2 regions of the Hylemonella sp. W303a genome follow, and region 1 is predicted to be linked to the other one. Evidence: predicted binding sites of a transcription regulator. Region 1 holds the regulator's gene; the other holds the start of a gene.
The links. The regulator NrdR, encoded in region 1, represses ribonucleotide reductase genes. The targets are predictions, from matches to a motif close to CACNANATNTNGTG.

Region 1 (15,096 bases):
GGGGGCGGAGGCGGAGGCTCCACCGGTTCGGGCGTGGGCTCGGGTTTCGGTTCCGGTGGCGTGGGAGGCGGGGGTTCGGGCGGCGCGGGTTGAGCCACGGGCGCCATCTCCTGCGGCACGGCGGCCCATAGCTCGGCCTCCACGGCCAGCGAGGTGTCCCGTTTCCAACCCACGCCCCAGGTGAGCGCGGCCAACAGCAGCAGATGGACCAGCAGGGCGAGGCCCAGTGCCCGTTTGTCGATGCCATCGCGCGGCGCGCCGCCGTCGCCTCGACGAGGGGCGGGCTGCAGCGTGCTGGCTTGGAAGGCGGAGGGTTCGTTCACGCGGTCTCGGAGGAAGTCGTATGAAAAAGTCGCGGGAGATGGCGCGTCACGCCTCAGCGAGCCGTTTGCACCGACAGGCCCACGCGTTGCACACCCGCGCGTTGCAGGGTGTCCATGACCTGGACCACGGCCTCGTACTTCACGCTCTTGTCCGCGCTGATCACGACGGCACTGCCCCCGGCCGCACCGGTGTCCGCCCCAGGTGCCTCACGCTGGGCGTTCAGCACATTGGCGGCCAGCTCGTCCAGACGCACGGTGCGGGTGTCGTCGCGAATGCGCAGGCGCAAGGATTCGTCCTTGTTGACGATGACCTCGATCACCTGGGTGGGCGCGGGCGCGGCCCGGCTCACGCTGGGCAAGGCCACCACGCTGGGCGTGATGAGCGGGGCCGTCACCATGAAGATGATGAGCAGCACCAACATCACGTCGATGAAGGGCACCATGTTGATTTCATTGATGGTGCGCCGTCCGCGACCGCGGTGAGCTACGCCGGGCATGGTCGATGTCCTTCCTGGTGGTCAGCGCGCTTGCGCCGTGGCCTGCTGGCCGCTGATGTTGCGTTGCAGGATGTTGGAGAACTCCTCGATGAAGGTCTCCACCGCGTTGGCCACGCGGTCGATGTCGCGCGCGAAGCGGTTGTAAGCCACCACCGCCGGAATGGCGGCGAACAGGCCAATGGCCGTGGCCACCAGGGCCTCGGCGATGCCGGGCGCCACGGTGGCCAGCGTCACTTGCTGCATGGAGGCCAGGCCGGTGAAGGCGTGCATGATGCCCCAGACCGTGCCGAACAGGCCGATGTAGGGCGAGACAGAGCCCACCGTGGCGAGGAAGGACAGATTGCTTTCGACCGAGTCCATCTCGCGCTGCATGCTGGCGCGCATGGCGCGGCGCGCGCCGTCAAGCAGGGCGGAGTTGTCGGTCACGCGGCGCTCGCGCAGCTTCTGGTACTCACGCAGGCCAGCGACGAAGATGCGCTCCATCGGACCGCTGTCGCTTTTCTGCGCGGCCTGGGCGTACAGGGTGTTGAGGTTGGCGCCGGACCAGAAATCCTGCTCAAATTTCTCGTTGCTGGCGCGCACCTTCTTCAGGCCGAAGTGCTTGCTGAAGATGGCGGCCCAGCTGGCGATGGAACCGCACAGCAGGATCAGCATGACGACCTGCACGACCCAGCTGGCGTGCAGCACGAGTTGGATGATGGAGAAGTCTTGGCTCATGGTTTCAGGGGCTTCCTACGTTGTGTTTCATCGCGGCTGAATGTGCAGGGCGTGCAGCACGGCATCGGGCATGCGCCCTGGGCGCAGCGTCAGCGCGTCCACCCAGGCGATGTGCACCTTGCCGTCGCACACCAACTGCGCGCCCAGCGTGGCGGCTTGCGTGATTGTGAGGGATGCGCGGCCGGTGGCCGTCAACTCGGCACTGACCGCAAGGACATCGTCCAGCCGGGCGGGCCGGTGGTAGCGGACCTCTGCCGCGGTGACGACGAACATGCCGCCGGTCTGTTCACGCAAGGCGGCTTGGTCGACGCCCAGCGAACGCAGCCATTCGGTGCGCGCGCGTTCGAAGAACTTCAGGTAATTGGCGTAAAACACGATGCCACCCGCGTCCGTGTCTTCCCAGTACACGCGCACGGGCCAGGTGAAGGTGGCTGGGCTCGTGCGCTCGCTCATCCCAGCAATTGGCGCAGGCGCGCCACGGCTTCCTGCAACTGAGGCAGTGCGTTGGCGGTGGAAAAGCGGATGTAGCGGCCGGTGTCGGCCTGGCCGAAGTCGCGTCCCGGCGCCACGGCCAGGTGGGAGCGCTCCATCAGGGCGAAGCTCAGGTCCCAGCTGTCCTTCACATTGAGCTTGCGGCAGGCGTGTGTGCAATCGGCCCAAGCGTAGAAAGCACCATCGGGCATCACCGGCACGGTCAGGCCCAAGGCGTTCAGTTCGGGAATGAAATAGTCGCGCCGGGCCTTGAACTCGGCACGGCGGCGCTCGTACTCGGTCAGGCTCGCGGGCTCGAAGCAAGCGAGGGCCGCGTGCTGTGCGATGGTGCTGGGGCAGATGTAGAGGTTCTGCGCCAACCGTTCCACCACGGAAACCAGTGCTTGAGGCACCACCAGCCAGCCCAGGCGCCACCCCGTCATGTTGAAGTACTTGCTGAAGCTGTTGATGGAAATGATGTTCTCACCCAGCGCGCCGCCGTCCGAGTCCTGCAGGCCCAGCGCGCTTTGGCCGTAACGTTCGTCGTGGCTCAGGCCCAGGTAGATTTCGTCCAGCAGGGTGATGCCATCGCGGTCGCGCACGACCTCGGCGATGCGGCGCAATTCCGACGGATCGATGGAGGTGCCCGTGGGGTTGGAAGGCGAGGCCAGCAAAACACCCCGTGTTTTCAAGGAGCCCCCGCGCCCGCCGTCGTTCCAGTGCGTGCGCACCTGCTCGGCGCTGAGCTGGAAGCGTTCCGCAGGGCCACTGGGGATCAGCTTCGCCACGCCATCGGCCGCCTGCACGAACTGCCGGTTGCAGGGGTAGCTTGGGTCCGGCATCAAAATCTCGTCGCCCGCCTCGATCAGCGCCAGGCAGGCCAGTTGCAGCGCGGCCGAAGCGCCGGCCGTGACCACGATGCGTCCCGGCGCGATGTTCAAGCCAAAGCGCTGCGCATACCAGTCGCTGATGCGTTCACGCAGGGCGGGCAGCCCCGTGGCGTCGGTGTACTGGCTGCGGCCATCGCGGATGGCCCGTTCGGCGGCCTCGCGCACCAACGGCGGCGCGGTGTAGTCCGGCTCGCCGATGTTGAGGTAGATCATGGGCTCGCGGCCCGCCGCAGCGGTGCGCGCCAGAGAGGTCGCGGCCTTGGCCACCTCCATCACGTAGAAGGGCGCGATCTTGCGGGCGCGTTCGGCGATTCTCATTCGGGGTGGGGCGGTTCAGCGTGCCATGCGGCCGGGGTTCATCGGGCCTTGCAGCATGGGTTCAGCGGGCTTTGCCCGCGGCCTTATCCGCCGCGACCTCGGCCGCGCGCAGCGTGGGCGCCAGGCCGTTGAGCACGGCATTGACGTACTTGTGGCCGTCGGTGCCACCGAAGGACTTGGTGAGTTCAATGTATTCGTTGAGCACCACGCGCCAGGGCACGTCCACGCAGTGCTGGAACTCGTAGGCGCCCATCCACATGATGGCGCGCTCGATGGGCGAAATCTCGGCCAGCTTGCGGTCCAGCAGAGGCAGGATGAGCTGGTCCAACGCCTCGGCCTCGGCCACGCAGCCGTGCAGCAGCGCGTCGTAGTGGGCGGCGTCGGCCTTGTGGAAGCCGGTCAGGTCGCGCGTGAAGGCGTCGATGTCGGCGGTGGGGTTGCGGCCCACCAGGTGCTGGTAAAGCGCCTGCAAAGCGAACTCGCGCGAGCGGCTGCGGCCCGACAAGGCGCGGCTCGGCTTGTGCGCGGCCTTGCCCGGGGCGCGGCTCGCCGTGGGCTCCGCGGTTTTCGCGGCGTCGGCTTCGGTACTGGCCGCTGGGGTGGGCTTGGCGTCGGGTTCGTTCATCAGAGGTTGTTCAGCAGGTTGGCCATTTCCACGGCGGTGCGGGCCGCGTCACGGCCTTTTTCGCTCTGGCGGGCGACGGCTTGCGCCATGTTTTCGACCGTGAGGATGGCATTGGCGATGGGGGTCTGGTAGTCCAGCGCGATGCGGGTGACGCCGGCGCCGGATTCATTGGCCACCAGTTCGAAGTGGTAGGTCTCGCCTCGGATGATGCAGCCCAGCGCGATCAGCGCGTCGTAATGCGTTTTCTCGGCCAGGGCTTGCAGGGCGCTCGGCACTTCCAGCGCGCCGGGGACGACGAAATGGTCGATGTTGCGTTCCTGCACGCCCAGTGCCAGCAGCTCGGCACGGCAAGCGGCGGCCAGGGCGTCGGTCACGTCCTGGTTGAAGCGGGCTTGCACGATGCCGATGGCGAGGTCGCTGCCGTCGAGGCGGGCATCGCCCGCTTGGAGTTGTCCTTGATTGGCTCCGAACATGGAGAGATTTCCTTCGATGGGAGAGTGTGAGGGCGTTGAGTGAAGGCGCGTGGGCTCAGGGCGAGATGTGCTCAACGATTTCCAGGCCGTAGCCGACCACGCTGGGCAGGCGGCGGGACTGGCCGAGCAGCCGCATGCGTTGGACGCGATGGTCGCGCAGGATTTGCGCACCGACACCGTAGGTGCGCAGATCCACCGTGCTGCGGGGCGCTGGGGCGCTGCCGGTGAATTGCGCCAGCAAGTGGTTGGCGCTTTCGCCGCAGTTGAGCAGCACCACGATGCCGCGCCCTTCGCGCGCGACCCGCGCCAGGCTGGCGTCCAGACTCCAGGAGTGCCGTGCGCGGCCCACCTCCAGCGCGTCCAGCAGCGACAGCGGCTCGTGCACGCGGGTCAGCACCGGGTCTTGTTCCGCCCGGCCGGGGTCGTCCAGGCCGAGGGTGAGCGCCAAGTGCAGGCTCTTGCTGGGTTTGTCGCGGTAGGCGTGAGCGGTGAACTCGCCGTAGGCGGTCTTGAGCGGGCGACTCGCGACTTTCTCGATCAGCGACTCCGTGCGGCTGCGGTACTCGATCAGGTCGGCAATGGTGCCGATCTTCAGACCGTGCTCGGCCGCGAACAACTGCAGGTCCGGCAGGCGGGCCATGGTGCCGTCATCTTTCATGACTTCGCAAATCACGGAGGCCGGTGAGCAACCCGCCATGGCGGCGAGATCGCAACCGGCCTCGGTGTGGCCGGCGCGCATCAGCACGCCACCGTCCACCGCCTGCAACGGGAAGATGTGGCCGGGCTGCACCAGGTCCTCGGGCTTGGCGTCGCGAGCCACGGCCGCTTGCACTGTCCGGGCGCGGTCCGCCGCCGAAATGCCGGTGCTAACGCCCGTGGCCGCTTCGATGCTGACCGTGAAGGCCGTGCCGTGCTGCGCGCCGTTGCGCGCGGCCATGGGCGGCAGTCGCAAATGCTCGCAGCGCTCGCGTGTCAGCGTGAGGCAGATCAGCCCGCGCGCATGTTTGGCCATGAAGTTGATGGCCTCGGCGGTGATGTGGTCGGCGGCGATGACGATGTCGCCCTCGTTCTCGCGGTCTTCCTCGTCGACGAGGATGACCATGCGGCCGGCGCGCATCTCGGCCACGATGTCCTCGACGGGCGAGATGGGAACCGGCGGTAGCTTGGTGTTCATGAGTTTGCTTTCAACATGCGCTCGACGTAGCGGGCGACGGTGTCGATTTCCAGATTCACGCCCGAGCCGGCCTTGAGCAGGCCCAGGGAAGTGTTTTGCACGGTGTGCGGGATGAGGTTGATGCTGATCTCGCAGCCGCCGCCGGAGGTCGCGGGCTGGTCCACGACCTGGTTCACCGTCAGGCTCACGCCGTTGACGGTGATGGAGCCCTTGTAGGCCAGGTAGCGGGCGAGTTCACGGGGGATGCGGATGCGCAGTTCCCAGCTCTCACCGACCTGGGCGAAGTGGCTGACCGTGCCCACGCCGTCCACATGGCCCGAGACGATGTGCCCGCCCAAGCGGTCGCCCGCGCGCAGGGCTTTTTCAAGGTTGACGGTCTGGCCTTCGGCCAGGCCGGTGGTCTTGGCCAGGGATTCGGCGGAAATGTCGATGGTGAACTGCCGATGCGCCGTGTCCAGCGTCGTGACCGTCATGCAGGCGCCGTTGAGCGCGATGCTGTCGCCCAGGCCCACGTCGTCCAGATAGTCAGGGGGGGAGGTTTCGGGCGGACAGGCGATGGTCAGGCGCTTGCCGTGCTGCAAAGAACTGCCGAGGTCGTGGCTGGCGACGATGCGCCCCACGCCGGTGATGATGCCGGTGAACATAGGGGCGCTATTTTCGCAGAATGCGCCGAGGTAGGCGCCGGGCGGGGTTTTGGCGCGGCCACTGCTGTCTTCGGTGCGGTTGGGTTCAAACCCGCAGCACGCCTCGGAACCCGCGCGCCGCGTAATAGGACTGCGCGCCGTTGTGGTAGGTGAAGACCGTGTCGTAGCGGCGGTCGCAGAACAACGCGCCGCCGAGTTGGCGGATGCTGTCAGGCGTCTGCACCCAGCTGGACGTCTTCAGGTCGAATTCACCCAGCGTCTGCAATTCGCGGTACTGCGCTTCCGTCAGCAGCTCGATGCCCATCGCAGCGGCCATGTCGACGGCAGTGTCCGCGGGCGGGGCATTGCCCTTGCGGGCTTCCAGCCCCGCGCGGTCAAAGCAGACGCTGCGCCGGCCCGTGGGGCTCTCGGCGGCGCAGTCGAAGAAGATGAATTCGCCAGTCCGCTGGTCGCGGCCCACCACGTCCGGCTCGCCGCCGGTTTGCTCCATCTCGGCCAGGGACCTCAGTTTGTCCGGCTGCGACTCCAGACGTTGCTGCACCTCGGCCCAGGCCAGACCGGGGTGGCGTTGCGTGTTGTTTTCGAAGCGGGACTGCAGCGTCTGGAGCAAGGTCTTGCGCTGGGGTGCGGTGAGGGCAGCGGTATGGGGCATGGTCTTTGAACTCCAGGTTGTGCGGCGTGGATCGGCGCGGGGGGCATGGGGTGGCAGGCTCAAAGGCTTGGGCGACACCCTGCCTGACCGAGGCGCCGCCGTGCTCAGCGCTGGCCGATACTCGACGACACCTTCCAAAGGTCCACCCCGCCGTCGCGCGCATGCGGTTCGATCGCGGCGAGTTCCTCCGGGCTGAAGGTCAGGTGCTTCACGGCGTCCAGAGAGTCGTCCAGCTGCTCCACGGTGCGCGCGCCGATCAGGGCCGAGCTGACGCGCGCGTCGCGCAAGACCCACGCAATCGCCATCTGCGCCAGGGTCTGCCCGCGCCGGGTCGCGATGCCGTTGAGTGCGCGGATGTGCTGCAGGTTCTCCTCGCTCAACATGCCTTGTTTGAAGGAGCCGCCACGGGTGGCGCGTGCGTCCTCGGGCACGCCCTGGAGGTACTTGCTGGTGAGCAGGCCTTGGGCCAGCGGCGAGAAGGCAATGCAACCGACGCCGAGTTGTTCCAGGGTGTCGAGCAGGCCCTGCTCAATGCTGCGGTTGAGCATGGAGTAGTTGGGCTGGTGGATGAGGAGTGGCACTTTCTCGGCGGCCAGGATCTGCGCAGCCTCGCGGGTGAGTTCGGGCGAGTACGAGGAAATGCCCACGTACAGCGCCTTGCCCTGACGGTGCAGTTGCACCAGCGCCCCCATGGTTTCCTCCAGCGGCGTGTTGGGGTCCACGCGGTGCGAGTAGAAGATGTCCACGTAGTCCAAGCCCATGCGCTTGAGACTCTGGTCGCAGCTGGCGACGAGGTGCTTGCGCGTGCCGGTGGGGCCACCGTAGGGGCCAGGCCACATGGCCCAGCCGGCCTTGGTCGAGATGATCAGCTCATCGCGGTGCGGCGCGAAGTCGGCGGCGAACCAGCGCCCGAAGTTCTCTTCCGCCGAGCCAGCGGGCGGGCCGTAGTTGTTCGCGAGATCGAAATGGGTCACGCCTCGGTCGAAGGCTCGTCGCAGGACAGCGCGACCCGTCTCGAAGCGATCAACGCCGCCGAAGTTCTGCCACAGGCCCAGCGAAATCGCGGGCAGCACCAGGCCACTGCGGCCGACGCGGCGGTAGGGCATGCGGCCGTCGTAATGGGAGGGATCGGCGACAAAGGTCATGAAGGCTTCCTGGCACGGGATGGGGTGGGAGGAGGGACCGGATGGTAGCGGTGCGAGAGGGCGCTGTGTAGAGGGCCGATGCCGAGGCCGAGGCCCGTGATAGGGGTCGTTATAGAGGGTGGTATTCAGGGCGGCATAGAGGGGCGCACAGGGTTGGCCCGACGTACGGGGTGCGAGGGGGGTGACTCAGAAGCGGTCGCGCCCTGGCAGTCGCGCCAGCACACGCAGGTCGGGGCCCACCTGGGTGATCTCCCGATAGTCCAGCGTCACGGCGTCAGTCAGCGTGGTCAAGGGCCCGATTCGTGCCATGCCCCGCCCCGCGCCCAGCAGCTTGGGGGCGAGGTAGACCAGCAGTTCATCCACCAGGCCCTCACGCAACAGGGAACCGTTGAGTTGATGGCCGGCTTCGATGTGCAGCTCGTTGATTTCTCGCTGTGTGGCCAAGTCGCGCAACAGCGCGGCCAAGTCCACCTTGCCTTGTGGGTTCGGCAACTGCACCACGGTGGCGCCGCGCGCTGCCAGGGCCGCTTGCCGTCCTGCGTCGGCCACGGCGCCATAGATCAGCAGGGGCTGGGCCTCGCGGCCTGGGGCGGTGTCCCGACGGGGTTCGAACAAGGCCGCATCGAGCGGCGTTTCCAAGCGGCTGTCGACCACCACGAGGCGAGGTTGTCGGGGCGTCTCGACCAGGCGCACGTCCAGGCGCGGGTTGTCCTCTCGCACGGTGCCCATGCCGGTGAGGAGGGCGCAGGCGCGCGCGCGCCAGGCGTGGCCATCGGTTCGGGCCTCGGGGCTGGTGATCCATTGGCTCACACCATTCGACAAAGCAGTCTGGCCGTCCAGCGAGGCGGCGATCTTCATACGCACCCAAGGCAGACCGCGCACCATGCGGCTGAAGAATCCGAGATTGAGTTCGCGCGATGCGGCCGCGCCGGGGCCGACCTCCACCGCCACGCCAGCCGCTCGCAGACGCGCGAACCCGAGACCCGCGACCTTGGGATTGGGATCTTCGATGGAGGCGACGACCTTGCCAATGCCCGCCGCCGCCAGCGCCTCGCAGCAGGGGCCGGTTCGGCCTTGGTGCGCGCAGGGTTCCAGCGTCACGTAGGCGGTGGCGCCGCGCACATCGTGGCCGCGGGCTTGCGCGTCACGCAAGGCCATCACCTCCGCGTGGGGACCGCCCGCGCGCTGGGTGTGGCCTTCGCCCAGCAACTGGCCATCCGTACCCACGATGACGCAGCCCACTCGGGGGTTGGGCGAGGTGAGGTAAAGGCCCTGTTCGGCCAGGGCGAGCGCGCGATGCATGGGGGCGGGCAGGGTCATGGCGGCGAGTCTAAAGCCACGACCTCAACGGCGGCCTGGTGGCCCCGTCAATTTCCTGAAGTGCTCGGGTGCGCATCTTTGAGATATGGCTTTTTCCCCCGTGTACCGGCTTTGCGCCTCGCGACGGCGCGGATAGTCTGTCGACATGTTCATGCCGTGCTGTCGTCTTGCCTCTCGTGCTCGTTTCCGCGTGCAAGGCTTCACCCTCGTGGAGTTGATGCTGGCCCTTGCGATCGGTGCGCTGCTGGCCAGTTTGGCGGCACCTGCTTACCAGCGCTTCCTGTTGCAGCGGGGCGTGCAGGCTGCCGTGGACGCCCTGGTGGGTGATTTGCGCTACGCGCGCTCGGAAGCCCTGATGCGCTCCGCGCGAGTGAGCGTCTGCAGTTCCCGCGACGGCGCGGCCTGTCTGACCACGCCGGACTGGGCAGCGGGATGGATCGTGTTCGCCGATGCCAATGGCGACGGCGTGGTGGACGCCGCGGATCGGGTGCTGAGGGTGCAAGAGGCACCGCCTTACTTGGCATCCCTCAGCACCTCGGCCCTGCGAGCCGCATTGATCTACGAAGCCACGGGTTGGGCCAGGGCCGCGGGACGAACCTTCACGTTCACGCCGCTGTCGTCGGTCGCGGGTTCCGGGGTGCGCATCGTCTGTGTCTCCAACCAAGGACGCGCTGGGGCCCGCGCACCGGGAACCACCAAATGCAGTTGAAAAGCGAAGCCCTCCGCCACATGTCGTTCAAACCGTTCAGGCGTCCGAGCACCGGGGTTTGCGCCCACGTACCCCTTCGCGGGTTTGGTGCAGCACCGGCCCGCTGGCGTGAGTTCGCCCCTGTGCCCTCTAGGCAAGGCGGCGCTACGTTGGTGGAAGTGCTGGTGGCTGTGGCCTTGCTCTCGGTCGCGCTGTATGCCCTGGTGGCCGCGCATGCGGCCGCCTTGCGTTACAGCCAGATGAGCCGCTACCGCGCCACCGCCTTGTTCTTGGCCGCTGACATGGGCGAGCGTCTGCGAGCCAATCTGGGGCGGATGGCGTCGGAGCCCGCGGGCGAAGGCGGTAGCGAGGCCGCGCCCATGCCAGCGACCGGGTTCAGAGCTGGGCACTACGACTACGCACAGGCATTTCAACGCCAGCAGCTTGCGGTGATCGAGCCGGCCGACGCTTGCACCGCGGGCGCAGGCGCTTGCACTGCCGCCCAGATCGCCGCGGTGGACCTCGCGCAGTGGCGCCAGGCCGTGCGGCGGCTCTTGCCTACGGGAGCCGTGTACACAAGGCGTGACGCGGCGCGAGCGGTCATGGACCTGTGGGTGGCTTGGCGTGAATCATCGAGCAGCGCAGTCCAAGGGAGCCAGGAACTGCCGGGCCCCCCAGGCGCCTGCCCCGAGGGCTTGGGTGCCGACCTGGGCGTGCGATGCGTGCACCTGCGGATCGGTTTGTGACGGGGAGCATGTACATGATGGATGCACGTCGAACCACGCCTTGGGACGAAAAGAACATTCTTCGCCGAAGTCCATGGGGATGCGCACCTCGTCATCGCCGCGCGAGTCGTGCGATGTGCGGGATGGGCTGGAGTGACGGGCGTGTTGGAGGAGGGTTCACCTTGCTGGAGCTGATGGTGGCCTTGTCCATCGGCATGGTGGTGGTGGGTGCGGCCTTGACCACGTATGTGATGACCGGTCGCACCGGTCGCTTGCAAATCACGCTGGCGGAGATGAACGAAAGTGCTCAGATTGGCTTGACCCTGTTGACGCGCGAACTTCAGCAGGCGGGGTATGCGCGACCCACGGGGGTGGTGCTCGCGGCCTCGGGCGCGGCGCCTGCGCGGCTGGCACGCACCGGGGTGGAACAGCCGGTCTTTGGCTGTTCCCACGGTCTGAAGGACAGCAGCCATCGCAGCCAGAGCGCGCCCTGGGACGCAACCGTCTGTGCCGGGGCAGCGGGGCCGCGTGACGATGTGCTGGAAATCAGCTACGAAGCCGACGTGGTCAACAGCTCGCCCACGTCCAGCGGTGTCCCGTCAGACTGCATCGGCAGCGGCCTATCCGCTCGCACGCAGTCGCTCGGAGCGGACACGGGACTGATGGTTAGCTACTACCCGACGCGCAATCGCTACTACGTGAGCACAGGCAGTTCGGGGCGCTCCGAGCTGTACTGCGCCAGCGCCCAGGGCGCGCCAGGCCAGCCTTTGGTGGACCACGTTGAAGCCCTGCGCTTTTGGTATGGCGAGGCCGATGCCACCGAGCCTAGGCGGGTGGTGCGCTACGTCGGCGCAGAGTCCGTGAGTGACTGGAGTCTGGTGATCAGTGTGCGACTGTGTTTGTTGATGCGTGGCAGGGAAGCCGTGCTGGGCGAGGACGATGCCTTGGATTACCTGGATTGCGAGGGGGCACGCGTCCAGGCTGCCGACAGGCATCCGCGTCGCGCCTACTTCACGACCGCAGCCTTGCGCGGAAGGACGGCATGGTGAGGAGACGCATGCAATCCGCCCGAGTGGGCTGCCCATGTCGACCTCCACGTCGACGCCGATGCGCGCGCACGCGCGAGGGCCTAGGCTCGCGGGCGCAGGCGCGCGCGCGGCATCGTGTTGCATGCGGGCCGTGGCCACGACGTGAGCGCGGGGTGACCTTGCTGGTGGTGATGGTGCTCTTGGTGATCCTGGGCGTGTCGTCTGGGGCTGTGCTGCGCGACGCCGTGTCCGCCGAGCGCTTCGCGAACAATCTGCGGCAGCAGCAGTGGGCCCATCAGCAGGCCGAGCTCGCCTTGCGTCACTGCGAGAGCGAATTGCGCAAACCCGACGGCAGCGAACCTGGCTTGCCGCCCGGCCTGGTTCTGCGTGATCCGGTTCTGGCCGAGTCCCGCCTCGCGCGCACTGAGTGGGAGGCACTGCCTGCTTGGCGACAAAGTGCGAATTGGACCGGCATCGCGGGCCTGTCCATGGCACGCGTGACGCTGTCTCACGATCAAGCGGGCGTGCCCGTGGAGGGGCTGCAACCAGGACGGCCGCCCGAATGCCTGGTGGAACTGCAGGTCTTGGCCGATGGCGCGCGGGTCCACGTGATCACTGCCAGAGGATTCAGTCCGGCGTACCCTGTCAGCTCAGGCGTGGTCCCGAATGCTGCATCGGTGGGTGGCGCGGTGGTTTGGGTGCAATCCATCGTGCTGTTGGGCACCGCGACTTCGGCGGCGCATGCAGACGGCCAGCGACCGATGCTCGATCGCCTCTGGCGCCGCATCCTTCTGCCGCCCGTGCCCTGATGGCAAGGTGGACGAGGCGCAATGGGCATGGCTTGCACACGGGAGTTGGCATGAGGTCCTTCAACCAACGCGATGCATGGGGGGAGGCCATCGGATCGCGTGGGTACACCTTGATCGAACTGATGGCTGTCGTGCTGATCGTGGCTCTGATGGCCGCAATCGCATACCCTGCGTACACCGACCATGTGCGCCGTGCCCATCGCGCCGAGGCGCGCGCGGCCTTGCAAGACGCCCAGCAGTACATGGAGCGTTACCACGCTGTGTACAACCGATACACCACGCAAACCGACGAAGCGCCGGTGTTGCCTCTGCGCCTACGCACCGTGCCCGAGGGGGCGCCGCCAGAGACAGCGCGTTACCGATTGAGCGTCAGCGAGGCGCAGGCAGAAGGCTACACGCTCAGGGCCGAGCCAGCGCCAGGATGGGATGAATCTTGCGGCAGCTTGACCCTGACGCACACAGGAGTGAAGGGACGAACGGGAACGGCACTGCCGGTGCCGGACTGCTGGCGCTGAGCACGGGCGGGCCTCGGTGCGACCGGCTCCGGGGCTAGGGTTTCAGCGCCGGAATTCCTCGACCAGGGTCTTGAACTCGTCAATGTCTTCGAAGCTGCGGTACACGCTGGCGAAGCGCACGTACGCAACCTTGTCGAGTTTCTTCAGCTCGCGCATCACCAACTCGCCGATGCGCGCGGACGGCACTTCGCGCAGGCCCAGGTTGAGCAGCTTTTCCTCGATGCGCTCAATGGCGCCGTCGATCTGTTCCGTGCTGACTGGCCGCTTGCGCAAGGCCAGTTGCAAAGACGCCATCAGCTTGCCGCGCTCGTACTCGATGCGCCGACCGTCCTTCTTGACGACCGTGGGAAAACTGACTTCCGGTCGTTCATAGGTGGTGAAGCGCTTTTCGCAGTGCCCACACTGGCGACGTCGGCGAATGAAATCCCCGTCCTCCGAGATCCGGGTCTCGACGACCTGGGTCTCGGGGTGGCCGCAGAAAGGGCATTTCATGGTGTGTGCCGTTGAACTGAGGTTTTATGCGCGCGCACCCGTGGAGCCGGCTTTGCCGGGCCACTGGGTGCGTCCCCCCTGCCACCGAAGGATGGCGTTCAGGGGGCTGAGGGTTGCGGCTCCAAGCCTGCCTGCGCAGGCTTGGACAACCCAAAGGACCATTGCCTCTGGCAATTGGTGCTGGGGCGCGTAGCGCCTCAGGGGGGTGTTCATTTGTACACGGGGAATCTCGCGGTCAGCGCGTTGACCTTGGCGCGCACCGCCGCGATGTTGGCTTCGTCGCGCGGCTTGTCCAGCACGTCCGCGACCAAGTTGGCCGTGATGCGCGCTTCTTCGTCCTTGAAGCCGCGCGTGGTCATGGCCGGTGTGCCGATGCGAACGCCGCTGGTCACCATCGGTTTTTCCGGGTCGTTGGGGATGGCGTTCTTGTTGATGGTCATGTGGGCGGCTCCCAGCACGGCCTCGGCTTCCTTGCCCGTGATGCCCTTGGCGCGCAGGTCCACCAGCATCACGTGGCTTTGCGTGCCGCCGCTGACGATGCGCAGGCCGCGTTGGGTCAGCGTCTCGGCCACGATCTGGGCGTTCTTCACCACCTGTTGCTGGTAGGCCTTGAAGGCTGGCTCCAGCGCTTCCTTGAAGGCCACGGCCTTGGCGGCGATCACGTGCATCAGCGGGCCGCCTTGCAGCCCGGGGAAGATCGCGCTGTTGATGGCCTTTTCATGTTCGGCCTTCATCAGGATGAAGCCGCCACGCGGGCCGCGCAGGCTCTTGTGCGTGGTGCTGGTCACCACGTCGGCGTGCGGCACCGGATTCGGATAGACGCCCGCGGCGATCAGACCCGCGTAGTGCGCCATGTCCACCATGAAGATCGCGCCGACTTCCTTCGCGATCTTCGCGAAGCGCGCGAAGTCGATGTGCAGGCTGTAGGCGGAGGCGCCCGCGATGATGAGTTTGGGCTTGTGGGCGCGCGCCTTGGCTTCCATGGCCTCGTAGTCGATGGCTTCCTGCGCGTTCAGACCGTAGCTGACCACGTTGAACCACTTGCCCGACATATTGAGCGGCATGCCGTGCGTCAGGTGGCCGCCCTCGGCCAGGCTCATGCCCATGATGGTGTCGCCGGGCTTGAGGAACGCCAGGAACACGGCCTCGTTGGCCGAGGCGCCGCAATGCGGCTGCACATTGGCGGCGTTGGCGCCGAAGATCCGCTTCACGCGATCGATGGCCAGCTGTTCGGCCACGTCAACGAACTCGCAACCTCCGTAATAGCGCTTGCCGGGGTAGCCTTCGGCGTACTTGTTGGTCAGCTGCGTGCCCTGGGCCCACATCACGGCGGGCGAGGCGTAGTTTTCGCTGGCGATCAGCTCGATGTGCTCTTCCTGGCGCTTGTTTTCGGCCTGGATGGCGGCAAAGAGTTCGGGGTCGGCTTGTTCGACAAGAATGTTGCGGTTGTACATGGCGTGCAAGTGTGCAGTTGGAGCGGGTGGTGACGCGGGCCTGTGCCGCAGGCGGGTACGCCCTGAGGGACGCATTGCAAGCGGAAAGGCTGCCCAGGCGCACGGCAAAACGCGACAGCTTGAATTGAGCCCGGGG
Region 2 (15,096 bases), on a different contig from region 1:
TGGCATGCAAGATGTGAAGCTGGGCATCATCTCCCCCGACGGACGAGACGCGATGCTGGAGCATGCCGCGCAGTTCAAGGCGGCTGGCATTCCTTTCGTCTTCGATCCTGGTCAGGGGCTGCCCATGTTCGATGGCAAGGACTTGGCTCACTTCATCGATTTGGCCGACTGGGTCACGGTCAACGACTATGAAGGCAAGATGCTGTGCGACCGCACGGGCTGGAGCCCGGCGGAGATCTCGCGCAAGGTGCGCGGCTTGGTCATCACCTTGGGCGCCGAAGGCAGCGAAGTCTGGATCAACGGCGAGAAAGACTGGATCGCTCCCACAGCGGCCGCCGCCATCGTCGACCCGACGGGTTGTGGCGACGCGTACCGCGGCGGGCTGCTGTTCGGGCTGGAGCGTGGCTGGCCCCTCGCCAAGGCTGCGGCTCTGGGCAACCGCATGGGTTCGCACAAGATCGCCTTCCGTGGACCGCAGAACTACCCGGTGGACACCACGAAGTTCGGCCTCTGACGCACCATCATCCCGTGATCGCCCAGTGAAGAGTACGGGAGCGACGCAGACGCTGGGTGGACCGTGGGCGTAGGTACAGCCTCTTCAGCCAGATGATGGGGATTCGGGCGGCTTGAGTTGTTTCCAATCTGCGTTCGCCGCTGCTTGGGGTGCCACGCGCAATTGCTTGCGTCGCGAGGTGGCGCCGTGTTGCAGCGTCACGCTCGAATTCGGTATGCCCAGGGTCTTTGCCAACCACGCTTGTAGCGCTGCATTGGCCCTGCCGTCCACCGGCGGAGCTTGCAATCGCAGCTTCAGTGCGCCATCGAACAGTCCTTGGATCTGCGTGCGGGACGCGTTTGGCATGACGTGGAGATCCACGAGCATGGAGCCGTCCTTCTGCGGGCGCAGAAAAGAGGCTGTGGCGTGAGTCTGCGCAGGGCTGCTGTCCATGCCTCAAAAGTACTCTGCAAAATAAAAAGCCTGTCGCCCTCGCGGGCAACAGGCTGAGACGGCAGGCCCTGATCAGGGACGGCTGGCCGTGGGGAAAGGCCAAGCGGCCTGCGGGTTCAACGTGGTTTGGGCCACGGGCGCCGCGGGTGCAGCAGCGGGCTTCGCAGGCGCAGCGGCAGGCTTGGCGGCGGCCTTTTTCGCGGCGGGCTTCTTGGCAGCAGGCTTTTTCGCGGCGGGCTTCTTGGCAGCAGCCTTCTTCGCCACGGTCTTCTTGGCAGCAGCCTTCTTGGCCGGAGCCTTCTTGGCGGCGACCTTCTTGACCGCAGCCTTCTTGGCCGGGGCCTTCTTCGCCACAACCTTCTTGGCCGGAGCCTTCTTGGCGGCGACCTTCTTGACCGCAGCCTTCTTGGCCGGGGCCTTCTTCGCAGCGGCCTTCTTGGCCGGAGCCTTCTTCGCTACGGCCTTCTTAGCCGGAGCCTTCTTTGCGGCGGCTTTTTTCGCCGGAGCTTTCTTTGCAGTTGCCATTTCGATTCTCCTTGATCAAGTTACAAAGAGCACTTCATGCGTTTGTTGGTGTACATGAAGTGATTCATGGCGCTGGGAACCTGCGGGAGGAACCCAGCGCCATGAACGGGGTGGCACGGACACCCGCAGCTCTTCTGTTGAGAGCGTTCGGGAGTCCATGCGATTCGTGAAGCCATAGATTGATTTGTTTGCCTTGCGCTCAGTCCCAGGACAGCGCGCCGCCGGACTGGTACTCGATGACGCGGGTTTCGAAGAAATTGCGTTCTTTCTTCAGGTCGATCATCTCGCTCATCCAAGGGAAGGGGTTTTCCTCGTTGGGGAAGAGCGGTTCCAGTCCGATCTGGGTGGCGCGCCGGTTGGCGATGTAGCGCAGATAGCCCTTGAACATGGAGGCGTTCAGGCCCAGCACGCCGCGCGGCATGGTGTCCTCGGCGTAGCGGTATTCCAGTTCGACGGCTTTCTCGAATAGGGCCTTGATCTCGGTCTTGAACTCGGGCGTCCAGAGCTGCGGGTTCTCGAGCTTGATCTGATTGATCAGGTCAATGCCGAAGTTGCAGTGCATGGACTCGTCGCGCAGGATGTACTGGTACTGCTCGGCGGCGCCCGTCATCTTGTTCTGGCGGCCCAGGGCCAGGATTTGGGTGAAGCCGACGTAGAAGAACAGGCCTTCCATCAGGCAGGCGAAGACGATCAGGCTCTTGAGCAGAGTCTGGTCGGTCGCCAGGGTGCCGGTGTGGAAGTTCGGATCCATGATCGCGTCGATGAACGGGATCAGGAACTCGTCCTTGTCGCGGATGGACTGGACCTCGTGGTACGCGTTGAAGATCTCGGACTCGTCCAGCCCCAGCGATTCCACAATGTATTGGTAAGCGTGGGTGTGAATGGCCTCTTCAAAGGCCTGGCGCAGCAGGAACTGGCGGCACTCCGGCGCCGTGATATGGCGGTAGGTGCCCAACACGATGTTGTTGGCCGCCAGCGAATCCGCCGTGACGAAGAAACCCAGGTTGCGCTTGATGATGCGGCGCTCGTCTTCCGAAAGGCCGTTCGGGTCCTTCCAGAGTGCGATGTCGCGATTCATGTTCACTTCCTGCGGCATCCAGTGGTTGGCGCAGGTGGCGAGGTATTTTTCCCAGGCCCACTTGTACTTGAACGGCACCAGCTGGTTGACGTCGGTCTGACCGTTGATGATGCGCTTGTCGGAGGCCTTGATGCGGTTGGTGCCCGATGGCGCCGAGACGGCGGGTGAACGAGGGCTTGCGACCGGCGTGTCAGCGAGAGTGGTGGAGGACAGCGCAGCCTGCGAGAACTGATGTGAGTGCGCGGGTGCCGGCGTCGGGGACAAACGGGCGACGCCAGCGGTGGGGGCTGGCGATGTGGGTTTGACTTCTTCGTCCCAGGACAACATAGAGAGATCCAATTCCTGAATTATGTGAGCAGCGATCTGAATTGCAAAGTGTTCATTCACACCGCCGCTTGTTTTGTTGCTCTATTGCATCGCGCGTCGTGGTCCCCAGCACGCACTTTGCGTGAGTGACTGGGAGCATGGGAGTCGACGCGCGCGCGGTGCGTGCGAGGTGTGCACCGCGGCTTGCTTCACTGGCAGGCTTCGCAGCCCGGGTCGTCGATGGCGCAGAACTTGATGTCGGTCGCTGCGACGGCCATCTGCGACTGCGCAGCGGCTGCTGCCGCCTCGAGCGCGCTGACCTTCTTCGCGCTGGCAGGCTTGGAGGCGACCGGCGTCGCGGCCGCGGCGCCGACCTCGGAAGAACCCGAGGACACGGCGTTCAGGCGGCCGGCGGCGACGGTGGACTTTTCCGCCTGTGTGGCGCTGGTGGTGCGCAGGTAGTAGGTGGTCTTCAAACCGCGGGTCCAGGCCAACTTGTAGGTGTCGTCCAGTTTCTTGCCCGAGGCGCCCGCCATGTAGATGTTGAGCGACTGGGCCTGGTCGATCCACTTCTGGCGGCGCGCGGCGGCTTCGACCAGCCAGCTCGGCTCGACCTCGAAGGCCGTGGCGTACAAGGCCTTGATGTCCTGGGGCACGCGATCAATGGGCAGCAGGGAGCCGTCGAAGTGCTTCAGGTCCATCACCATCACCTCGTCCCACAAGCCCAGGCGCTTGAGGTCCTTGACCAGGTAGCCGTTGATGATCGTGAACTCGCCAGACAGGTTGGACTTGACCGACAGGTTGCCGAAGCAGGGCTCGATGGACGCGTCCACGCCGATGATGTTGGAAATCGTCGCGGTCGGGGCGATGGCCACGCAGTTGCTGTTGCGCATGCCGTCGGCGGCGATCTTCTTGCGCAGGAGTTCCCAATCCAGGGTGGCGGAACGATCAACTTCGACGTAGCCGCCGCGTTCGCGCGCCAGCAGTTCCAGCGTGTCCGGCGGCAGGATGCCCTTGCTCCAGAGCGACCCTTGGTAGCTGGAGTAAACACCGCGCTCCCGGGCCAGCTCGGTCGAGGCCCAGTAGGCGTAGTAGCAAATGGCTTCCATCGATTCGTCGGCGAATTGCACCGCCGCGTCGCTGGCGTAGGGGATGCGCATTTCATAGAGCGCATCCTGGAAGGCCATCAGGCCCAGGCCCACGGGGCGGTGGCGCAGGTTGCTGTCGCGCGCCTTCTTGACGGCGTAATAGTTGATGTCGATCACGTTGTCCAGCATGCGCATGGCAGTGCCGATGGTCTTCTTCAGCTTCTCGTGGTCGAGCTTGCCGTCCGTGATGTGCTGCTTCAGGTTGACCGAGCCCAGGTTGCAGACCGCGGTTTCGGTGTCGCTGGTGTTGAGCGTGATCTCGGTGCACAGGTTGGACGAGTGCACAACGCCCGCGTGCTGCTGGGGTGAGCGCACGTTGCAGGCGTCCTTGAAGGTGATCCAGGGGTGGCCGGTTTCGAACAGCATCGAAAGCATCTTGCGCCACAGGTCGACCGCGGGCACGGTCTTGCTGGGCTTGAGTTCACCACGCTTGGCCTTGGCTTCGTAGGCCACATAGGCCTTTTCGAAGGCCGAGCCAAACAAGTCGTGCAGATCAGGCGCGTCGGAGGGCGAGAACAGGGTCCACTCGCCCTTTTCCATCACGCGGCGCATGAACAGGTCCGGAATCCAGTTGGCCGTGTTCATGTCGTGGGTGCGGCGGCGGTCGTCACCTGTGTTCTTGCGCAGCTCAAGGAATTCCTCGATGTCCAGGTGCCAGGTTTCCAAGTAGGTGCAAACCGCGCCTTTGCGTTTGCCGCCCTGGTTCACCGCCACGGCGGTGTCGTTCACCACTTTCAGGAAAGGCACGACGCCTTGAGACTCACCGTTCGTGCCCTTGATGTGGCTGCCCAGCGCGCGCACGCGCGTCCAGTCATTGCCCAGGCCGCCCGCGAACTTGGACAGCAGGGCGTTTTCCTTGATGGATTCGTAAATACCATCCAGATCGTCCGGCACCGTGGTCAGGTAGCAGCTGGAGAGCTGGCTGCGCAGCGTCCCGCTGTTGAACAGCGTGGGCGTCGACGACATGAAGTCGAAGGACGACAGCACTTCGTAGAACTCGATGGCGCGGGCTTCGCGGTCGATTTCGTTCAGCGCCAGTCCCATGGCCACGCGCATGAAGAAGGCCTGCGGCAGTTCGATGCGCGTCTTCTTGACGTGCAGGAAATAGCGGTCATACAGGGTTTGCAGGCCCAGGTAGTCAAACTGCTGGTCGCGTTCGGATTTGAGTGCCGCGCCCAGGCGCTTGAGGTCGTACTGCAGCAGCTCGGGGTTCAGCAGCTCGGCGTCCACGCCCTTCTTGACGAAACCGGGGAAGTAGTCGGCATAGGCCTGCTTCATCTCAGACGGCTGCACGTCGCGGCCCAGCACCTCCTTGGCGATGGTGTGGAACAGCAGGCGCGCGGTGGCGTAGGTGTAGTCCGGGTCCTTCTCGATCAGGGTGCGAGCGGCCAGGATGGCGGCCTTGTAAACCTCTTCCAGCGGCACGCCGTCATAGAGGTTGCGCAGGGTTTCGGCCACGATGGGCTCTGGCTTCACGTCAGCCGACAGATTGGAGCAGGCACTTTCGATCAGACGTTGCAGGCGGTTCAGGTCCAGCGCCACGCGTTGGCCGTGGTCCGTGACGTGCAGCACGGGCGTTTGCGGGGCCGCCTGCGCTGCTTGCTGGGCGCGCTCCTCGGCGCGTTTGGCGCGATAGAGCACATAAGCACGGGCCACCTCGTGGTGGCCGCCGCGCATCAGGCCCAGCTCCACTTGGTCTTGCACGTCTTCGATATGGAAGGTGCCACCGCCCGGGCGCGAGCGCGTCAGCGCGCGCACCACGGCCTGAGTCAGGCCGTCCACCGTTTCGCGCACGCTGGCCGAGGCCGCGCCTTGCGCGCCGTGCACGGCCAGGAAGGCTTTCATCAGCGCCACGGCAATCTTGCTCGGCTCAAAGGGCACGACGGCGCCGTTGCGGCGAATGATTTGGTAATGGGCGAGCGCGCTGCTGGCGCCCAAGGCCACGCCGTGCGTCATACCGGCACCTTGCGGCAAGGACGTGGTGGCTAGGGAATGGGAGGATGGGGGAGTGATCAGGCCGGTTTGCATCTTTTCCTCGTGTCTGGCAAATCTATGTTCGTGGCGCGAAATGTTTCTGGGGCTGGAAACACTATAGGTAGGGGGTGCGACGGAGGCAATCCACTACCCGTAGTGTAGCGGTGCATTCGTCCGAAAGCGCGTGAAGAAGGTCACGCCGGTGTGCAAAAGTTACTGGAGCAGGCCCACATGGCATGGGCTTGAAACGCGCCAGGGCGAGCCCGTGCGGCGTGCTTTGGTGTTCATGAACCGGTCATGCATGTGCGCAGCCCTTGCCACTCCGCAATGCGTGAGCGGCCATCCAGACAGCACGCGGCCCAAACGTGGAAACGGGCCGGCGGGCCGCTTGTTTGCGTGGTGTGATGCGTGCGTCACGCGCCGCGCAAAACGCAACATCGTCCTGCGCGTCGATCGCTCAGGCAAGTCAGCTTGTGCTGACTTCGGGAAAGTACTGAACGGGCCAATCGAGGCGGGCTTGCAGTTGTCGCCATTGAAAGCCCGGTCCTGGGTCGGCCTTGCGGCCGGGTGCGATGTGTTCGTGCCCCGCAATCTGTCGCACGGGATAACGCAGGGCCAGGGCCGCGCACAGGCGAGTCAGTGTGTCGTACTGCGCTGGTTCGAAGCTGTCGCCTTCCAGGCCTTCCAACTCGATGCCGATGGAAAAGTCATTGCAGTTGTCACGCCCGCAGTAATGCGAGACGCCGGCATGCCAAGCGCGGTCATCGCAGCTCACGAACTGCCAGAGTTCGCCGTCGCGCCGTACGTAGAAGTGGGCAGACACCTGCAAACCTTCGATGGACTTGAAATAGGGGTGGGCGTTCCAATCCAGCGTGTTGGTGAACAGCCGCTGCACCGCATCACCGCCGTACTGGCCAGGCGGTAGGCTGATCGAGTGCAAGACGATGAGATCGATCACGGGCGCCTGGCCATCGTCGCCATCCCTCGCCGGGCGCGGGCCGAAGTTGGGCGAATCCAGCCGCTGTGCGGGGCTGTACCAGCCTCCATGCCATGCCCCATCGTTGGCCCGTTCCTCGGCCATGCTCAATAGGTTCCGGGTTCCGCCAGCCGCCGGTGTTCGACGCTGCAGTAGTGCGCGCTGGAACTGGCAATCGCTTCGCGCAGCGGCAGATGCAGGCCGCAATGCGCGCAGCGCACCATGTCCTCGGGCGCGGTCTGGGGGGACGACCGGCGCGTCGGGTCCGAGGCTCGTTTGGTTTCAGCTTCGGCCGTTCGGCCGGAGCGCCACAGCCAGACCGCCAACAGAATGATCAGCAGGAAAAGCAGAAACTTCATGGGGTCAGGCCGAACGCTGCAGCACGATTTCAAGGACGAAGCGCGAGCCCACGTAGGCCAGCAACAGCAGCCCCGCGCCGGTGAACAGCCAGCGGGCTGCCCGCCAGCCTCGCCAGCCGAGGCGCCAGCGCCCGTGCAGCAGCACCGCGAACACCAGCCATGACAGCACGGAAAACACCATCTTGTGGTTCCATTTCCAGGGTGTGCCGTAAAGGTGTTCGTCAAACAACAGCCCAGCGGCCAAGGTGGCCGTGAGCAGGATGAAGCCCGCGGTCACGAAGCGGAAGGTCAGCCTTTCAAGGGTCAGCAAGGGCAGGCCGCTGTCGGAGTCGCTGGCATGGCGGATGCGCGCGTCGGCTCGCAACATCAGCAAGGCATGCACCACGGCCACGGCGAACAGGCCGTACGAGGCGATGCCCAGCGCCCAGTGCAAGGGCAGGAGCAGGGCCCCATGGTGGGTGATCACCTGCCCGGGGAAAAACAGGCTCAACACCACGGCCACCAAGCACAGCGCCGCCAGCGGGGCGGGCAACGCGCGCCGCGACTGGAGTGCTGGGTAGTAACGGGCCTCGACGGCGTAGACCGCCACCACCAGCCAGACCGTGACCGAGAGGGCCGGCGCGAAACCGAAGTGAGGCTCGTCGTGCCATAGGCCGAGCCCCACCCCGAGCAGGAGGGCGTGCAACAGCCACGCCAGGCCGAGCGCTGCACGGGCGCCCCGGCCCGGGCTCAGCGCTGACACCACGTAAGCCAGCGCGCACACCAAGCCCGGCAGCAGCGCGTGAAAGGGGATTGCGAAAGGCATGGTGTCAGGCAGGGAGATGAGGGGCGCTCGATAAAATCACGGACCTAAGTATAGAGAGTGGTTTTCATTCATGGCCAACGCCCTTACCGACAAACTCTCGCGCATCGTCAAGGAAATGCGCGGCCAGGCCCGCATCACCGAGGGCAACGTGGCCGACATGCTGCGCGAAGTGCGCATGGCCCTGCTCGAGGCCGACGTGGCCCTGCCCGTGGTGCGCGACTTCATCACCCGCGTCAAGGACAAAGCCCTGGGCCAGGCCGTCGTGGGATCGCTCACACCCGGTCAGGCCTTGGTTGGGGTGGTCAACCGCGAGCTCGCCGCCACCATGGGCGAGGTGGACGAGTCCGGCGCCCTCAAAGGCCCAGCCGACATCAACCTCGCCGCTCAGCCGCCCGCGGTCATCCTGATGGCTGGCCTACAAGGCGCGGGCAAGACCACCACCACGGCCAAACTGGCCCGCCACCTGATCACCAAGCGCAAGAAGAAGGTACTGACGGTGTCGGGCGACGTGTACCGCCCTGCCGCCATCGAGCAGCTCAAGACCGTCACGGCCCAGGCCGGGGCCGAGTGGTTCCCCAGCACGCCCGACCAGAAGCCCGCCGACATCGCCCGTGCCGCGCTGGATTACGCCAAGAAGCACTACTTCGATGTGCTGCTGGTGGACACGGCGGGTCGCTTGGCCATCGATGAAGCCTTGATGAAGGAAATCCAGGACCTGCATGGCATCTTGGATCCGGTGGAAACGCTGTTCGTCGTGGACGCCATGCAAGGCCAGGACGCGGTGAACACCGCCAAGGCCTTCAAGGAAGCGCTGCCTCTGACTGGCATCGTGCTGACCAAGATGGATGGCGATTCACGTGGTGGCGCGGCGCTCTCCGTGCGCGCCGTCACGGGTGCGCCCATCAAGTTCGCGGGCGTGAGCGAGAAGATCGACGGCTTGGAAGTCTTCGACGCCGAGCGTCACGCGGGGCGTGTGCTGGGCATGGGCGACATCGTGGCCCTGGTTGAGCAAGTCACGGCCAACGTGGACATCGAGGCCGCGCAAAAACTCGCGGCCAAGGTCAAGAGTGGCGCGAGCTTTGACCTCAACGATTTCCTGGCTCAGCTTCAGCAGATGAACCAGATGGGGGGCCTGGCCAGCCTGATGGACAAGTTGCCGGGCCAGCTTGCCGCCAAGGCGGGTCAGGTGGACACGGCCAAGGTCGAGAAAGACATGCGCCGCAAGCAGGGCATCATCCACAGCATGACGCCCAGGGAGCGCAGCAAACCCGAACTCATCAAGGCCACGCGCAAGCGTCGCATTGCCCTGGGCGCTGGGGTGCAGGTTCAGGACGTGAACCGGCTGCTCAAGGAGTTCGAGCAGATGCAAGACATGATGAAGAAGATGAAGGGTGGCGGCCTCATGAAGATGATGAAGCGCATGGGTGGCATGCCAGGGATGAAGGGCCTGCCGCCCGGAATGCCGCGTCTTTGACTCTTTGATTAGCGCGGCGCCGCTGTGACAGCCGTGCTGCCAGCCCGTGCGGGCTGGCAGCACGCCAGGCTAGGAAGAGAAGATCATTAGCTTCCCGCATGCCGCCAAGCGCGGCGCAACACGGCATGAGGCCACGCCTCTTGCGGGATCAGCAGCCATTGTCTCGCGCGCAATGCCGAACCCAGGCCGGGCTGGCTGCTGAGCACCGTCAGCGGCGCGGCCAGCAGCAGCGGAAGGCCCACGGGCAGCAGGATGAGCAGCAGCGACCACAGCGGATAACCGATGTCCGCAGCGTTCCAGGACTCAAAGGCCGCCACACCGCCCACCAGCAGCAAAAGTGCCAAGCTCGCCGGCGCAAATTGGCGCAGAGCGTGCGCCCACGGCACGGCGGCGGCTTCGCGCGGCGGGGATTTCCACTCCAGCTTCCAGCCGGTGAGCGCGATCAGCACGAATAGGCTGTGAGCGATCATGCGGATGGGTGCCTGCAGCAGGGCCAGCAGCGCTTCCAGCAAGGCACTTTGCAGCAGCTTGCGCGTGCCACCGTGGAAATGCTGTTCACGCTTGAGCAGCACCGCAGTCAAACCCAAGAGGCGTGGCACGAAGAGCAGGCACAAGGTCCAAGCCCAGAGCCAGCCCAGATCGCTGTTCAGCGTTCCCGTGCCAATCCACGCGGAGCCCAGACCCGCGTGGCCCGCACCGTTGAACCACAGCACGCCGCCCAGGGTGAGGAAGGCGAGCCACAGCGGCGCGGAAATGTAGGAGAGGGCCCCCGTCACGAACATGGCGCGGTGGACGGGGTGCATGCCGGGCTCGGCCATCAGCCGGGCGTTTTGCAGATTGCCTTGGCACCAGCGGCGGTCGCGCTGCAGCTCGGCCAGCAGGTCCGGCGGCTGCTGCTCGTAGCTGCCGCCCACATCCGAGACCAGCCAGACCTCCCAGCCCGCGCGGCGCATCAGCGCGGCTTCGACGAAGTCGTGCGAGAGGATGGGACCGCTCAGGCCGCCCTGGCCCTCGATGGGCGCCAGTCCGCAATGCCGCATGAAGGGCTCGACGCGGATGATGGCGTTGTGTCCCCAGTAGTGCGACTCGCCCAGTTGCCAGAACTGCATGCCCAGGGTGAAGAGACGCCCCGTGACGCGGCTGGCGAACTGCTGCGCACGCGCGTGCAGCGTGACGTGCCCCACGGCCTGGGTGGCGGTCTGGATGATGCCCGCCTGCGGATTGGCCTCCATCAGCTTGACCAGGGTGGCGAGCGCGTCGCCGCTCATCACGCTGTCGGCGTCGAGCACGACCATATAGCGGTAGTCCCGTCCCCAGCGGCGGCAAAAATCCGCCACGTTGCCCGCTTTCCGGTGCGTCCGACGGCGGCGCGCGCGGTAGTAGACCTCGACCTGCGGCAGACCGGCCTGGGCGTGGCTGGCGGCCAGCGTCGCGCGCAGCTCTTCCCAGGCCGTGCGCTCTGCAGCCAGCACCTCAGGGCGACTGCTGTCGGACAGCACGAACACATCGAATTGTCCGGCCGCGAAGCCTTGGGCACGTGCCGTCGCGGACAGCGACTCGCAGGTGGCCCGCAAGCCTGCGAAGACCGTGGACACGTCTTCATGGCAAATCGGCATGATGACCGCGGTCCGTGCTTCGAGGTTCATGCGGTGCTGCCGCACGGCCCGGCCCGAGAGCGCATGGCGGTCGCCGCGCAGCAGGACCCAGGCCCCCATCAGCGCCGTCACGAAGCCGGAGGTCACCCAGGCCGACAGCAGCGCGTACAGCGCAATTTGGGCGATTTGCATCCAGCCAGCCAGGGCGGTCGGCGCCAAGGGCTGGGCATGCATGAACAGGGCCGCGGTGCCGGCGGTGGAGGCCGCGATCAGCAGCATGAAGACGCGGCGGCGTTGGTGACCGGCGCGTTGTCGCGCGGCATTCGAGGCCTGCGCCGCTCCTAGGGGCTGCGCTGAAGGTGACCAAGGCGTCAGCAGGCGCCGCAGGGTTGCGCTCAGGCCCAGGCCCACGCCTCGCCAGAAGCCCACCCAGGGTTGGGTAGGCATGCTGCCGCGATGCAGGGGCGGGGCGGTGGCGGCGTCGTGCGTGCTGTCGCAGGTGGACGACAGACCCGCTTGTGTTGAGCCGGTGCCAGCCGCAGAGGCGGGGCCACCGCCGTCTGAAGAGCGGGTGGAGAGACGGGAAGAGAGTGCAGGCATGCCCTGATCAGGGCAAATGCCGTGCCACCCCAAAAATTTCTTTTTAAATCAACGGCTTGTGATGGTTTTTCAGAGCGAGCGGTAAAGTTTCGTGAAAAAGTTCCGCTAACCCCTTGTTTTTGTCGCTGCGTGGCGACAAAGGCCCGACGGCCTCAACGCCATACGGTAAAAACTCCTTATTCATCAAGCACTTGGCCATGTCGTTCTGGGGCGACAGATGAATTCGATGACGGGGGCGAACTGGTTCCTGGGACATTGGTCTCGCCGCCCGTCTTGAAGCGACCTGGGGTCAGTCCGTGCTTTTGCAGCAGACGGTAGAACTCGGTGCGGTTGCGGTCCGCCAGGCGCGCAGCGTCCGCCACATGACCATCGGTCAGCTTCAGGAGATTGACCAAGTAGTCGCGTTCGAAGCGCTGTTTTGCTTCGGCATAGCTGAGTACCTCGACCGAGGGGGTGCGCAGCGCGCGCTGCACCAAGGTCAGGGGCACCAAGGGCGTGGTGGCCAAGGCGCAGACCTGTTCCACCACGTTGTGCAGTTGGCGCACATTTCCTGGCCAGGGCGCGGTGGCCAGGGCCTTGAGTGCCTCGGGCGCGAAGCCCGCCAGCTTGCGCCCTTTTTCCTCATTGCCGTATTTGCCTGCGAGCTTGCGTAGAAAGTGATTGGCCAGCAGCGGAATGTCCTCGCGCCGCTCCGCCAAGGTGGGTAGGTGCAGCGTGACGACATTCAGGCGGTAATACAAATCTTCGCGGAAATGGCCAGCGGCGAGCGCGGCATCCAGATCACGGTGGGTGGCGCTCACGATGCGCACATCCACCGGGATGGATTGCGCCGCACCCAGCGGGCGCACCGCGCGTTCTTGCAGCACGCGCAGCAACTTGACTTGCAAGGCCAGTGGCATGTCTCCGATTTCGTCCAGCAGCAAAGTGCCGCCGTCCGCCGCCTGGAAAAGCCCTTTGTGGTTGGTGTGCGCGTCTGTGAAGGCACCCTTGACGTGACCAAACAGCTCGCTTTCCAACAGGTTTTCCGGAATGGCGCCGCAGTTCACTGCGACAAACGGCTTTTTCGCGCGCGCGCTGGCGTTGTGGATGGCGCGTGCCAGCAGTTCCTTGCCCGTTCCGCTGTCGCCACGCAGCAGCACGCTGGCGTCGCTGCGTGCCACCATGCGCGTTTCGGCCAGCAGTTCGGCCATGCGGGCGGAGCGGCTGACGATGTCGGCGCGCCAAGGTTCGTTCGCGGCTGTGCTGGCCGCGGCGGCGGTGTCCGAGGCGTGGGCGCTGTGCAGCGCGAGGGCCTGTGCGATCTTGTCGAGCAGCTCCTTGCCATCGAAGGGCTTGGTCAGGTAGGTGTAGACACCGCGCGACGTGGCTTCCACCGCGTCTGGAATGGAGCCATGCGCGGTGAGCAGAATGACCGGCAGCATGGGGTGTTGACCGTGGATTTCATCGAACAAGGCCAGTCCGTCCTTGCCTGGCAGTCGCACGTCCGACAGCACCAGTTGAGGACGTTCCAGCGCGAGCTGGGTCAGCGCAGTTTCCGCCGAGGCGGCCGTGAGCACGCGGTAGCCCGCGGCCTCCAGCCGCAAGGTGAGCAGGCGCAACATGTCCGCATCGTCGTCGACGACGAGCAAGGTGGTGGAGACTGGACTGGCGCTCATGGCGTGGAACCCGCTTTGTCCGGGTCGGTGTGGGGGGAGGGCGGGTTCGCAGGCCCGGGCCCGATCGGAGCCTTGGAGGAAGGCAGGGGCGTCGCCTGAGGCAGGCTGTCCTCAACGGCGCGCATCGCGGCGATCTGGCCGTTCAACTGCTCGATGCGTTGCTGCCGTTCACGCAGAAGTTGTGCCTGTTGATCGTTGAATTCTTGCAGGCGTTGTTGCTCTGCGCGCAGTGACGCGAGCCGCAGCGCAAGCCGCTGAGCAAACGCAAGTTGTTGCTCGTGCAGCGCGCTGTGGCCGTCTTGGCTTGCCATGGCTTGGAGGCGTTCGATTTCAGCGTCCAGCGCGTCGGGCGACAAGGCGCACAGCGCCTCGGCGTAGGCGAGCGCCTCGGCGGCGGTGCCCAGATCTTTTGGGCGTGTTGGCACAGGCGTGGCGTTTGGGATGGGAGCCGTGTCCGTGACCGGCTGCCGATCCAGAAAAGGCAAATCCACCGACAGCGACCAGCTCGATGGCGGCCAGAGCTGGGCCGCGCAACCGGCCAATTGACTTAGCCCGACTGCGATGACGCCAACTGTCAGCAGACGCGCGCACTGACGCATCCGCAAGTTCGGGCGCAGTGAGTGAAACGGTCGAGACGGAAGGTGAGCGAAAGTCATGGAAAAGAGGGCCTGCGCATTAGGGCAACCGCTGCACGTAGCCTAGCGAGGGAACCGTTCCCGCTCGGTGGGGTTCCTTGCGACGTTGGTGGAGACCGACTTGGGCAGCGCCCGCTGCAAACTTTTGGAATTGTCCACTCGTTCTTACCGCGACATCAGCGGGGGCCGGTGAATCTCCCTTCGATCTGTTCAATGCGGCAGTGCATGAGGCGAACTCGCCCAGTTTCGGCGGAGCTTCATCTGAAAATGCGTTCACACGCCAATCAAGGTCGATGCTTAGTCCATCGCGGCTTGCGCGAACAGCGAGAGGAAGAGCTGCAGTCACGGCCACGACGGCGATTGGCGTTTCAGGTACATATCGCTTTCCTTGCGCTGTCACGTGGTTGAAGATGCGGCCTCTGTGGTCATCGTCCACCCCAATGGGTATGCGGGGGTATGCGGGTGCGCAATGTCACCAATGGTTACCAATAGGGGCTGGGGCAGCGTTCGATGTCACACTCCGGACTGCGCCACGGTGCCCGTCAAGCCGGGATTTCGGATTCAAAGTCCGCAAAGTTTGAAACAAAGCGCAAAAACGCGGCTGACCGGCCTGAAAGCAGGACGGTCTGCCCTAGGATATTGCCAATTGGGGGAATCCGGCCGACGGAGACCCGGAAAGGACGAATGAAGAAGCACATATACACGCTGGCGACCTGTTGGATAGTGGCGTTTTCGACGGTGTCGCACGCAGCCAGTACCGACTTTGTCGCCACCCATAGGGAGGCCGGTTACTACTACGGGTTCGGCTCGGGTGCCTCCGAGGCCGAGGCTCAGGCGACGGCCTTCGATGATCTGGTTTACAACTTGCTCACCGAAAGCGGCGCCATCAAAAGAGAGAAGAAGAACAAGGTCGTTCTGACCGCTGAGATGAAGGCTGCGGTGGCCGCGGTGGCGACCCGTCCTTACACCGCGGACAAGAAGGGCAACCTCTTCCAGGCCTCCTACCGTGTGTCGAGCGCC

Region 2: a site for NrdR is predicted at 6,091-6,104, ahead of ACLBKS_RS06455 (ribonucleoside-diphosphate reductase subunit alpha). Genes of this name have one in related genera too.

Annotation. Positions count from the first base shown of each region.
Region 1 covers NZ_JBKFDG010000006.1:195,933-211,028, reverse strand. Annotated here, with positions in the region: gene tolA (cell envelope integrity protein TolA) at 1-323, opposite strand, end outside; gene ACLBKS_RS13035 (ExbD/TolR family protein) at 377-820, opposite strand; gene tolQ (protein TolQ) at 842-1,537, opposite strand; gene ybgC (tol-pal system-associated acyl-CoA thioesterase) at 1,565-1,990, opposite strand; gene ACLBKS_RS13020 (pyridoxal phosphate-dependent aminotransferase) at 1,987-3,216, opposite strand; gene nusB (transcription antitermination factor NusB) at 3,278-3,841, opposite strand; gene ribH (6,7-dimethyl-8-ribityllumazine synthase) at 3,841-4,314, opposite strand; gene ribBA (bifunctional 3,4-dihydroxy-2-butanone-4-phosphate synthase/GTP cyclohydrolase II) at 4,370-5,488, opposite strand; gene ACLBKS_RS13000 (riboflavin synthase) at 5,485-6,132, opposite strand; gene ACLBKS_RS12995 (DUF4256 domain-containing protein) at 6,218-6,784, opposite strand; gene mgrA (L-glyceraldehyde 3-phosphate reductase) at 6,889-7,929, opposite strand; gene ribD (bifunctional diaminohydroxyphosphoribosylaminopyrimidine deaminase/5-amino-6-(5-phosphoribosylamino)uracil reductase RibD) at 8,116-9,249, opposite strand; gene ACLBKS_RS12980 (GspH/FimT family pseudopilin) at 9,440-9,958, shown strand; gene ACLBKS_RS12975 (prepilin-type N-terminal cleavage/methylation domain-containing protein) at 10,081-10,683, shown strand; gene ACLBKS_RS12970 (PilW family protein) at 10,656-11,711, shown strand; gene ACLBKS_RS12965 (hypothetical protein) at 11,864-12,499, shown strand; gene ACLBKS_RS12960 (type IV pilin protein) at 12,550-13,014, shown strand; gene nrdR (transcriptional regulator NrdR) at 13,057-13,506, opposite strand; gene glyA (serine hydroxymethyltransferase) at 13,716-14,960, opposite strand; ZMP/ZTP riboswitch at 15,045-15,096, opposite strand, start outside.
Region 2 covers NZ_JBKFDG010000003.1:44,711-59,806, forward strand. Annotated here, with positions in the region: gene ACLBKS_RS06435 (carbohydrate kinase family protein) at 1-514, shown strand, start outside; gene ACLBKS_RS06440 (DUF167 domain-containing protein) at 599-880, opposite strand; gene ACLBKS_RS06445 (histone H1-like DNA-binding protein) at 1,019-1,471, opposite strand; gene ACLBKS_RS06450 (ribonucleotide-diphosphate reductase subunit beta) at 1,671-2,876, opposite strand; gene ACLBKS_RS06455 (ribonucleoside-diphosphate reductase subunit alpha) at 3,065-6,031, opposite strand; gene ampD (1,6-anhydro-N-acetylmuramyl-L-alanine amidase AmpD) at 6,444-7,058, opposite strand; gene ACLBKS_RS06465 (PP0621 family protein) at 7,061-7,312, opposite strand; gene ACLBKS_RS06470 (inner membrane protein YpjD) at 7,317-8,117, opposite strand; gene ffh (signal recognition particle protein) at 8,188-9,591, shown strand; gene mdoH (glucans biosynthesis glucosyltransferase MdoH) at 9,678-11,786, opposite strand; gene ACLBKS_RS06485 (sigma 54-interacting transcriptional regulator) at 11,963-13,441, opposite strand; gene ACLBKS_RS06490 (hypothetical protein) at 13,438-14,097, opposite strand; gene ACLBKS_RS06495 (SUMF1/EgtB/PvdO family nonheme iron enzyme) at 14,761-15,096, shown strand, end outside.